Linked DNA regions of Granulimonas faecalis. The protein of the gene in region 1 binds, or shares a complex with, the protein of each later gene. Links are inferred from orthologs where the notes say so. Each region holds a gene or a part of one and is shown on either strand. Other genes may lie near its edges.

Region 1 (4,908 bases):
GTCCACCACCACGAGGCCGAGGTCGGCCATGGGCGCGAACAGCGCCGAGCGAGCGCCCACCACGACGCGGGCCTCGCCGGAGCGGATGCGCTCCCACTGCTCGCGGCGCTCGCCGGTGGAGAGCCTCGAGTGCAGGATGGACACCGTGTCACCGAAGCGGCTGCGGAACCGGCCCACGGTCTGGGCCGTGAGCGAGATCTCGGGCACGAGCACCACGGCGCCCCTCCCCTGCCCGAGCACCCGCTCGATGGCCGAGAGGTAGACCTCCGTCTTGCCCGACCCCGTGACGCCGTCCACGAGCACCACGCCGCCGGAGCCGTCGGCCACGGCGGCGTCCACGGCGTCGAGGGCCTGCACCTGGCCGTCCGACAGGCGCTCCGGATGGGCGGCCCGGGCGCTGGAGAGCGTGGTGGCCGGTCCCTGGGTGCGGCGGCCCTCCACCACCACGACGCCCTTCTTGGCCAGCGCCGTCACGGCCCCCTGGGCTCCCGGCACCACGGCCTTGAGCTCGGCGAGGCGCTGCGGCCCCTCGGCGAGGGCGGCGAGGAGCTCGCGCTGGCGCACGGCGTTCCTGCGCGGCTCGTACCCGTCCGCCCCCTCGCCCAGGCGCACCCAGCGGTCGTCGGCGGCCTTGACCTGCTCGTTGACGAGGCGCCAGGGCCCCGAGCCGTCGTCGCGCACCACCTTGACCGTCTGGCCCGGCGGCAGGAGGAGCCTCAGGCAGGAGGCCGGGGGTGCGGCGTACTCGTGGGCCATCCAGAGGGCGAGCCGTGCCGCCACCCCGTCGAAGGCCGGGGCGGCGAGCACCTCCTCGACGTCGCGCACCTTGGCGGGGTCGACACCGGCCGGGGGCTCCTCGTCCATGGCCACCACGTAGCCCACGGCGGAGCGGCCCGAGAAGGTGACGAGCACCGTGGCACCCACGTCCACCTGCCCGGCGAGGCGGTCGGGCACCCGGTAGTCGTAGGGCTCCGTGAGGGCGCGGGTGGGGATGTCGAGGACGACGGAGGCGAAGGGCACGGGCTCTCCCTGGGGCCGGGGCTGGCAGGACCATCCAGTGTAGCCCCACCGAGCCGTTTGGCAGGAAGCGCCACGAAGGCGGCGCACCTGTCGGCGGGCACCCTTGGCGACACGCCTGTCGGCGCCTGTGTCGACGCCCCTGTCGACCGGCGCACCTATCGGAAATCGCGGTTTCGGACCGCCGCGGCCCGGGCGCCCCGGCTCAAGGCGGCTTGAAACCGCGATTTCAGGCCGTTCCGGGCCGTCCGATGGCGACAGCCCCGTCCGCGACCGCGATTTCAGGCCGCCCGGTGGCGACGGTCCCCGTCGGAAGCCGCGGTTTCAGACCCCCCGGCCGCCCGCGATGCCCCCCCCACGGAAAAGGCCGCAACCTCCCCGAACCATCGTCGGGGCGGCCGCGGCCCGTTGTAGAGCGACCGGCGTCCGGTCGCCGGATCGCCGTGGGGCTACTCGGTGAGGGCGGCCACGGCGGCCTTGAGCTCGTCGGCCTTGTCGGTGGCCTCCCAGGTGAAGTCGGCGTCCTCGCGGCCGAAGTGGCCGTAGGCAGCGGTCTTGCGAAAGATCGGGCGGCGCAGCTTGAGGTCGCGGATGATGGCGCCGGGGCGCAGGTCGAAGACCTCCTTGACGGCCTGCTCGATCACGGCGTCGGGCACCACGCCGGTGTCATGGGTGTCCACCAGAACGGAAATGGGGTAGGCCACGCCGATGGCGTAGGCGAGCTCCACCTCGCAGCGCTTGGCGAGGCCGGCGGCCACCACGTTCTTGGCCACCCAGCGGGCGGCGTAGGCGGCGGAGCGGTCCACCTTGGTGGCGTCCTTGCCCGAGAACGCGCCGCCGCCGTGGCGGCCCATGCCGCCGTAGGTGTCGACGATGATCTTGCGGCCGGTGAGGCCGGTGTCGCCCATGGGGCCGCCCACCACGAAGCGGCCGGTGGGGTTGACGTAGATCTCGGCATCGGACCAGTCGATGCCCTCGCCGTCGAGCACCGGGGCGATGACGTGCTCGATCATGTCGTGCTTGATGACGTCCATGGACTCCACCAAGGGGTCGTGCTGGGTGGAGAGGACCACGGCGGTCACGGCCTTGGGCTCGTCGTCCTCGTAGCGCACGGTGACCTGGGTCTTGCCGTCGGGGCGCAGGTAGGACACGGTGCCGTCCTTGCGCACCTTGGCCAGGCGCTCGGAGAGGCGCTGGGCCAGGTGGACCGGCATGGGCATGAGGGTCTCGGTCTCGTCGGTGGCGTAGCCGAACATCATGCCCTGGTCGCCGGCGCCGATGCGGTCCTCGAGCTCGGCGGCCTCGCCGCGCTGGGCGCCGTAGGACTCGTCCACGCCCATGGCGATGTCGGGGGACTGCTCGTGAATCATGTTGATGACGCCGCAGGTGTCGGCATCGAAGCCGTAGGCGGGGTCGTCGTAGCCGATCTCGCGGATGACGTCGCGGGCGATGTGCTGCACGTCCACGTAGGCCTGGGTGCGGATCTCGCCGGCCACGAGCACGGTGCCGGTGGTGACGAAGGTCTCGCAGGCGCAGCGGACGGCGTCCACGTTCGCGTGGCGCCCCGACGGGGAGACGTAGCCCTTGGCCTCGAGGTCGGCCTCCTTGGCGAGAATGGCGTCGAGGATGGCGTCGGAGACCTGGTCGCAGATCTTGTCGGGGTGCCCCTCGGTAACGCTCTCGGAGGTGAAGTAATGGGTCTCAGTGGCCATAGAGTCTCCTTTGCGGCGCCATGCCGCGTTGTGCGGCGAAAACAGTCCCCACGTTATTACCCCGGGGGGAGTGGAACAATCCGGAAAAATCGCCTCGATGGTCCCCCGCGGGCCCCCAAGGCCAAAAGAGCGTAGCGCCACCGGGAATCCGGGGCAAAGGGCCGCGGCAGCTGGCATACAAGCGGACCCCTCCCCCGCCTCCGGGACGGGACGGGCCATACTGGGGATTTTCGGGACGGCCCTGCAGACCCTCGACCTTCCATGGGGAGACGCGTGCACAACATACTTCTGATATTCAAGCGGGACCTCGTCCGCATCCTCAAGAACCCGGTGGCCCTCGTGGTCACCCTGGGGGTGGCGGTGATTCCGGCCCTCTACGCGTGGTTCAACATCCTGGCCAACTGGGACCCCTACGAGAACACCGGCACGATCGCCGTGGCCGTGGCCAACGAGGACGCCGGCGCCGACGTGGAGGGCCAGGGCCACGTGGACGTGGGCCAGGCCGTGGTGGACGCCCTCAAGGACAACCACAAGCTCGGGTGGACCTTCGTGGACCGCGACGACGCCCTCTCCGGCGTGGACTCTGGCCGCTTCTACGCCGCCATCGTGATTCCCGAGGACTTCTCGGCAGACCTGGCCTCGGTGGTCACCGGCAGGCTCGACCGCCCCAGGCTGGAGTACTACGTCAACGAGAAGCTCAACGCGGTGGCCCCCAAGGTCACCGACTCGGGGGCCTCCACGGTGGAGAGCACCGTCAACGAGCAGTTCGTCTCCACCGTGACCGACGTGGTCACCGAGAAGGCCAAGGCCCTGGCCGGGGACGTCACCCAGGGCACCCAGGGGGCGGCCGACAGCGCGTCGGCGAGGATCCGTGAGGCCAGGGGCGACCTGGAGGCCATCGGCGGCCTCGTGGACAAGACCCGCACCACCTGCACGTCGGCGCAGGCCGCGGCCACCGACGCCCAGGGGGTCCTGGACAGGCTCTCCTCCACCGTGGCGGGCTCCTCCGACACCCTCGGCTCCGCCCTCTCGCAGCTCGGCGAGGCCAGGGACCAGGCCCGCACCCTCTCCTCCCGCCTGGACGACGCCCTCGTGGGCGGCGCCACCACCATGGCCGGCATCTCGTCGACGGCCTCCCACGACATCGGCGCCCTCGCGGGCGACATCGGCGGCGCCCAGGCCACGGTTGACTCGGCCGCGGCCCAGCTGCAGTCGGCCCAGGACAGCCTCTCCCAGGCGAAGCAGCGCCTCGACCAGGCCGTGGCCGACCTGCCCGTGGACGGCCCCCTCGGCGACCGCGTCGCCGAGCTCAAGCAGCGCCTCCAGGAGCAGTCCGGCCGCATCCAGGCCCAGCTCGACGCCCAGCAGGAGGCCCTGGACCGGCTCTCGAAGCTCTCTGACGCCGTGAAGAACGCCACGTCGGCGGCCGACTCCGGCGCCCAGGGGGTCAACGACGCCGTGAAGGGGGCCGCCGACGGGCTCCTCGACACCCGGGAAGCGCTCTCCCGCGACTCCCTGCCCCAGGCGGGGCAGGCCCTGGACGACTTCGCCGGGGCCGGCTCGTCGCTCCAGGGGGTCCTCGCCTCCCTCTCCACCTCCATCGAGGGGGCCAGGGGGTCCCTGGGCCAGCTCGTCGCCACCGTGCAGGAGGCCGACGGCGCCCTCGGCAACACCCGCGAGGCCCTCGACGGGGCCATGGGCACCCTCGACTCCCTCTCCGCCGACCTCGCGGCCGTGACGAGCTCCGAGGCCTTCTCATCCCTGAAGGAGCTCACCGAGGTGGACTCCGGGCGCCTCGCCGACTTCATGGGGTCGCCGGTGGCCATCGAGCAGAAGGCGGTCTTCCCCGTGGCCAACTACGGGTCCGGCGTGACCCCCTTCTACACCGACCTCGCCCTCTTCGTGGGAGGGTTCGTGCTCGTGTCCATCTACAAGCTCGAGGTGGACCGCGAGGGCATCGAGAACCTCAAGCCCTGGGAGGCCTACTTCGGCCGGTGGCTCCTGCTGTTCGTGGTGGGCGTGCTCCAGGCGCTGATCACCTGCGTGGGCGACCTCGTCCTGGGCATCCAGTGCGTGAGCCCGGCCGCCTTCATCCTCGCCGGCGTCGTGGAGTCGTTCGTCTACGTGAACATGGTCTACGCCCTGGCCGTGGCCTTCAAGCACGTGGGCAAGGCCCTCG
Region 2 (4,927 bases), 600 kb from region 1 along the record:
CGTCCGCGACGTCACCTACGAGAACTCCCAGGCCCGAGAGCGCACCCAGATCCTCATGGACCTCGCCAACCAGCGCGGCGGCCTGGTGATCGGCACCGGCGACCTCTCGGAGCTCGCCCTCGGCTGGGCCACCTACAACGGCGACCACATGTCCATGTACGGCGTGAACGCCGGCGTGCCCAAGACGCTCGTGCGCCACCTCGTGGCCCACGTGGCCCGCACCTGCGGGGACGCGGTCCTCTCCGCCGTGCTCGACGATGTGCTCGACACCCCGGTCTCCCCGGAGCTCCTGCCTGCCGGGGAGGACGGCACCATCGCTCAGCGCACCGAGGACCTCGTGGGCCCCTGCGAGCTCCACGACTTCTTTCTCTACGCGGTGCTCCGCCAGGCCTTCCCGCCGGCCAAGGTGTTCGCCCTGGCCTGCCGGGCGTTCGTGGACCAGGAGCTCGAGGCCGGCCGCGAGCCCGCCTTCGACCGCGCCACGGTCCTCCGCTGGCTGCAGACGTTCTACCACCGCTTCTTCTCCCAGCAGTTCAAGCGCAGCTGCCTGCCGGACGGCCCCAAGGTGGGCACCGTGGCCGTGTCGCCCCGCGGCGACCTCCGCATGCCCAGCGACGCCTCGGCGGCTCTGTGGGTGACCCAGGCCGAGGCCCTCGAGGCCTGAGGCCGCGACTCTTCCGTGCACGATCGGTGACGGCCCCCATGGCCGCGCCGCCGCAGGTTAACGGACACCACGCACCGGGTACAGCGACCTAGAGCCTGACCCGGCGCCGCCTTACGTGATGGCTGCGTTGGTGGATAATCTAAGTCTGCGTGATGAAGATTTCCTCATGGACCTTGCCCTAGGTCCATGGGCTGGCTAGGATACTTCGTGTCAGAACACACCCCGCACTCAGGCGGGGGCGCCGAGAAGGCGCATGCAGAAGGAGGAACCGCTATGAATCTCAAGCCGCTGGGTGACCGCGTCCTCGTGAAGCCCGCCCCCAAGGAGGAGAAGACCTCCACCGGTCTCTACATCTCCTCGGGCGCCCAGGAGAAGCCCCAGAAGGGCGAGGTCGTCGCCGTGGGCGAGGGCCGTCGCGACGATTCCGGCAACCGCATCCCGGTCGACGTCAAGGTGGGCGACCAGGTCTTCTACGGCAAGTTCGGTGGCAACGAGATCAAGGTCGACGGCGAGGAGTACCTGCTCCTCCGCGGAGACGACATCTACGCCATCATCGAGGGCTAACCCCTCCCATCACGCACCATCTGCACCCAAACCCTCACAGGAGGTACGCATACCATGGCTAAGAACATCAAGTTCGGCACCGACGCCCGCGCCAAGCTCGCCGCCGGCGTGAACACCCTGGCCGACGCCGTGACCACCACCATGGGCCCCAAGGGCCGCTACGTGGCCCTTCAGCGCCCCTACGGCGCCCCCACCATCACCAACGACGGCGTCTCCGTTGCCAAGGAGATCGAGCTCAAGGACCCCGTGGAGAACATGGGCGCCCAGCTGGTGAAGGAGGTCGCCACCAAGACCAACGATACCGTGGGTGACGGCACCACCACCGCCACGCTGCTGGCCCAGGTCATCGTCAACGAGGGCCTCCGCAACGTCGCCGCCGGCGCCAACCCCCTGGCCATCCGCCGCGGCATCGACCACGCCGTGGACGCCGTCGTGGACGAGATGAAGAAGGCCGCCACGCCCGTCTCCACCAAGGCGCAGATCGCCTCCGTGGGCACCATCTCCGCCGCCGACCCCCAGATCGGCGAGAAGATCGCCGACGCCATGGAGGTCGTGGGCAAGGACGGCGTCATCACCGTCGAGGAGTCCCAGACCTTCGGCATCGAGATCGAGACCGTGGAGGGCATGCAGTTCGACAAGGGCTACATCTCCCCGTACTTCGCCACGGACAACGAGACCATGGTCTGCGAGATGAAGAACCCCTACATCCTCATGACCGACCAGAAGGTCTCCAACATCCAGGACATCCTGCCGGTGCTCGAGGCCGTGCAGAAGAGTGGCTCCGCCCTGCTCATCGTCGCCGAGGACGTCGACGGCGAGGCCCTGGCCACCCTCATCCTCAACAAGCTCCGCGGCACCCTCAACGTCTGCGCCGTCAAGGCCCCGGGCTACGGCGACCGTCGCAAGCGCATGCTCGAGGACATCGCCGTCGTGACCGGCGGTCAGGTGGCCATGGAGGAGCTCGGCATCAAGCTCGCCGACACCACCGCCGAGATGCTCGGCCGCGCCAAGAGCGTCAAGGTCACCAAGGACAACACCACCATCGTGGGCGGCGAGGGCGACAAGGGCGCCATCGACGACCGCATCGCCCAGATCAAGGGCGAGATCGAGCACACCGACTCCGACTTCGACGTCGAGAAGCTCAAGGAGCGCCTGGCCAAGCTCGCCGGCGGCGTGGCCGTCCTGAAGGTGGGCGCCGCCACCGAGGTGGAGCTCAAGGAGATCAAGCACCGTATCGAGGACGCCCTCCAGGCCACCCGTGCGGCCGTGGAGGAGGGCATCGTCGCTGGCGGCGGCGTGGCGTTCCTCGACGCCTCCGAGTCGCTCGCCAACGTCGAGACCTCCGACATGGACGAGAAGATCGGCGTGGACATCGTCGCCAAGGCCCTGGCCGCTCCCGTGAAGACCATCGCCGACAACGCCGGCTTCGAGGGTGCCGTCGTGGTGGAGAAGGTCCGCGGCATGGAGAAGGGCCACGGCCTCGACTCCGCCAGCGGCGAGTACGGCGACATGATCGAGATGGGCGTGCTCGACCCCGTCAAGGTTGCCCGCGTGACCCTGCAGAACGCCGCTTCCGTGGCCGGCCTGTTCCTTATCACCGAGGCCACCGTCACCGATGAGCCCAAGGACACCACCATCGAGGAGGCCATCTCCGCGGCCGCTGCCCAGGGCGGCCAGGGCGGCATGTACTAAGCCGTACGGCTCTCCGAAAAAGCGCCTGACAGGAGGGCGGCTCGTCTCAGCGGCGGGCCGCCCTTCTCTGTGGGGGCCGGTGTGCGGAGGAGGTCCGGCCGCGCTATGCTCTGACGTAGGCCCGCACCGTCACCGGAGGTCCCATGGCACCCACGCCCCGCATCCGCCTCGCCACGCCGCAAGACGCCGTGAGGGCCCTCTGCGTCTACGCCCCCTACGTGCGGAGGACCGCTGTCTCCTTCGAGTACGACGTGCCTACCGTAGCGGAGTTTTCCGAGCGTATCCGGGCCATCCTCGAGCGGGGGTACCCTTTTGTGGTGGCCGAGGAGGGCTCCGCCGTGGTGGGCTACGCCTCGCTCCGCCCGTTCGTGGGCCGCGAGGCCTACCGTCATAACGCCGAGACCACCATCTACCTCCACATGGGTGCCCGCGGGCGGGGAGTGGGCCGCGCGCTCTACCGTGCCTTGGAGGGCGAGGCCCGGGCCCGCGACATCCTCGCCCTCGAGGCCTGCATCGGGGTGCCGCGGGAGCCCGACGACCCCTATCTCACCGACGCCTCGGTGCGGTTCCACAGGGCCATGGGCTATCGCGAGGTGGGCCGTTTCGAGGCCTGCGGCCGCAAGTTCGACCGCTGGTACGACATGGTGTGGATGGAGAAGCGCCTGGCCGAGCCGTTCTAGGAGGGGGTCGGGGCCGACCCGCACCACCGTGGCGCCCTTCTCGGCCCAAAACGGCAAAACGTCGCACCACGGTGGCGCGTTACGCCGGGGCGCCGGGGCCTGCGGCCGGAATCGCCTCAGAGAAAGAGCAGGTCGAAGTCTCCTACAGGAGAAGCAAGTAGAGTAGAGCGAATAGGACACTGATCACCGAGTCAAACGCCCGTCCTTGTTTTTTATAAATAAGTGAGCTTCCTAAATGGACGGCCACGACATTGAGGCCGCTCAAGAGAACTAAGGTGGTATGGTCAATGATGTGGAAGCAGTAGTACAGGATGCCGATCAGTACGCACACTGCTGCAATAGCAATGCCGCCCCACGATAGATGACCGTTGCTCCACCCGATTTCAAGTTTATTTGCAATGCCGTTCCACGTCATAAGCCCCTCCTGGAAAAGGGCGGGTTGAAACGCTGTCGCCAAGCCGTTACAACCCGCCCATATGAAGGCGTTTTACTTCAAGCAGGTATAAAGGGTGTAGGAAGTTGCCGCAAGTGCGTCCCAGCTGTTGCCTGTATACCAAGCGCGTCCCGCCTCGATCATCCAAGTATATGCACTGAACAGGCAGTCCTTTTCCTTTTGGGTCAGATTGACCGCCATGCTGGCGCCGACAGGACGATTATTTCCGTATCCATGGGAGACGCACCAGCCCTTCCCATAAACAGAGAAGCAGTTCCCACGTTCGCGCTGAGGGCTGGCTTCGCTAGAGATCGAGTCCATATGGTAGGTACGATAATTTGAGGTCTCGCTGGCGTATGCTGCGACGGGGGCAGTGGAGAGGGCGCATGCGACTGCGAGAAGGGCTAAGCTCTCCCCGTTGCCGGAAAGGTGCGAGAAAAGGCTCTCGTCACCCTCCAGTTCTATGTCGTTGATGTGAGCTACCTCGAGGTCATGACAGCTGTAACCGGTAGCTTCTTCCACAGAATCGGGGGATGTCGAGGATGAGGAGATTGCATGGGTGATATGTGTGATTGCAAGGGCGCAAAACGATATGGCTGCGATGGCAATGCAGATTTTCACCACTGGGCGTTTTCCGGGTAGGCTCATTTCCTGCTCCTTCCGCCATGTGAGACGAGTGTCGGGTAAAGGGTCGGGCCATAAAACCGTGAAAAACAAAACAATGGCCTCAAGTTGCAAAACAGCATTGTGGCCCGAGGGGGAGGTGCGATAGTCTTGGAATAGTTGAGGGGGTGCCATGCAGAGGATTCTCTATATCGAGGACGACGACTCCCTGCGGGGCGCCGTGAGGCTGGTGCTGGAGAATGCGGGCTACGAGGCGGTGACCCAACCTGA

What was found. The genes of interacting proteins can lie anywhere in the genome.
Region 2: the proteins of metK (region 1) and groL are in contact, whole or in part, in a cryo-EM structure (PDB 8P4O), measured with the Escherichia coli proteins. The link is inferred for Granulimonas faecalis from one-to-one orthologs.

What each region holds. Positions count from the first base shown.
Region 1 is NZ_BQKC01000001.1:949,438-954,345, reverse strand. The notes cover bases 599-3,575. They hold metK (methionine adenosyltransferase), read right to left. Parts: upstream 2,730-3,575; coding sequence 1,467-2,729; downstream 599-1,466. Other genes in these bases: OR600_RS04310 (YhgE/Pip domain-containing protein), read left to right, coding at 3,003-3,575; priA (replication restart helicase PriA), read right to left, coding at 599-1,020. In the rest of the region: more of priA, read right to left, coding at 1-598; more of OR600_RS04310, read left to right, coding at 3,576-4,908. UniProt on the Escherichia coli protein: Catalyzes the formation of S-adenosylmethionine (AdoMet) from methionine and ATP.
Region 2 is NZ_BQKC01000001.1:354,743-359,669, forward strand. The notes cover bases 606-3,601. They hold groL (chaperonin GroEL), read left to right. Parts: upstream 606-1,282; coding sequence 1,283-2,920; downstream 2,921-3,601. Other genes in these bases: OR600_RS01615 (NAD(+) synthase), read left to right, coding at 606-664; OR600_RS01620 (co-chaperone GroES), read left to right, coding at 938-1,228; OR600_RS01630 (GNAT family N-acetyltransferase), read left to right, coding at 3,064-3,600. Outside these bases: more of OR600_RS01615, read left to right, coding at 1-605; OR600_RS01635 (hypothetical protein), read right to left, coding at 3,743-4,015; OR600_RS01640 (hypothetical protein), read right to left, coding at 4,088-4,681; OR600_RS01645 (response regulator transcription factor), read left to right, coding at 4,830-4,927.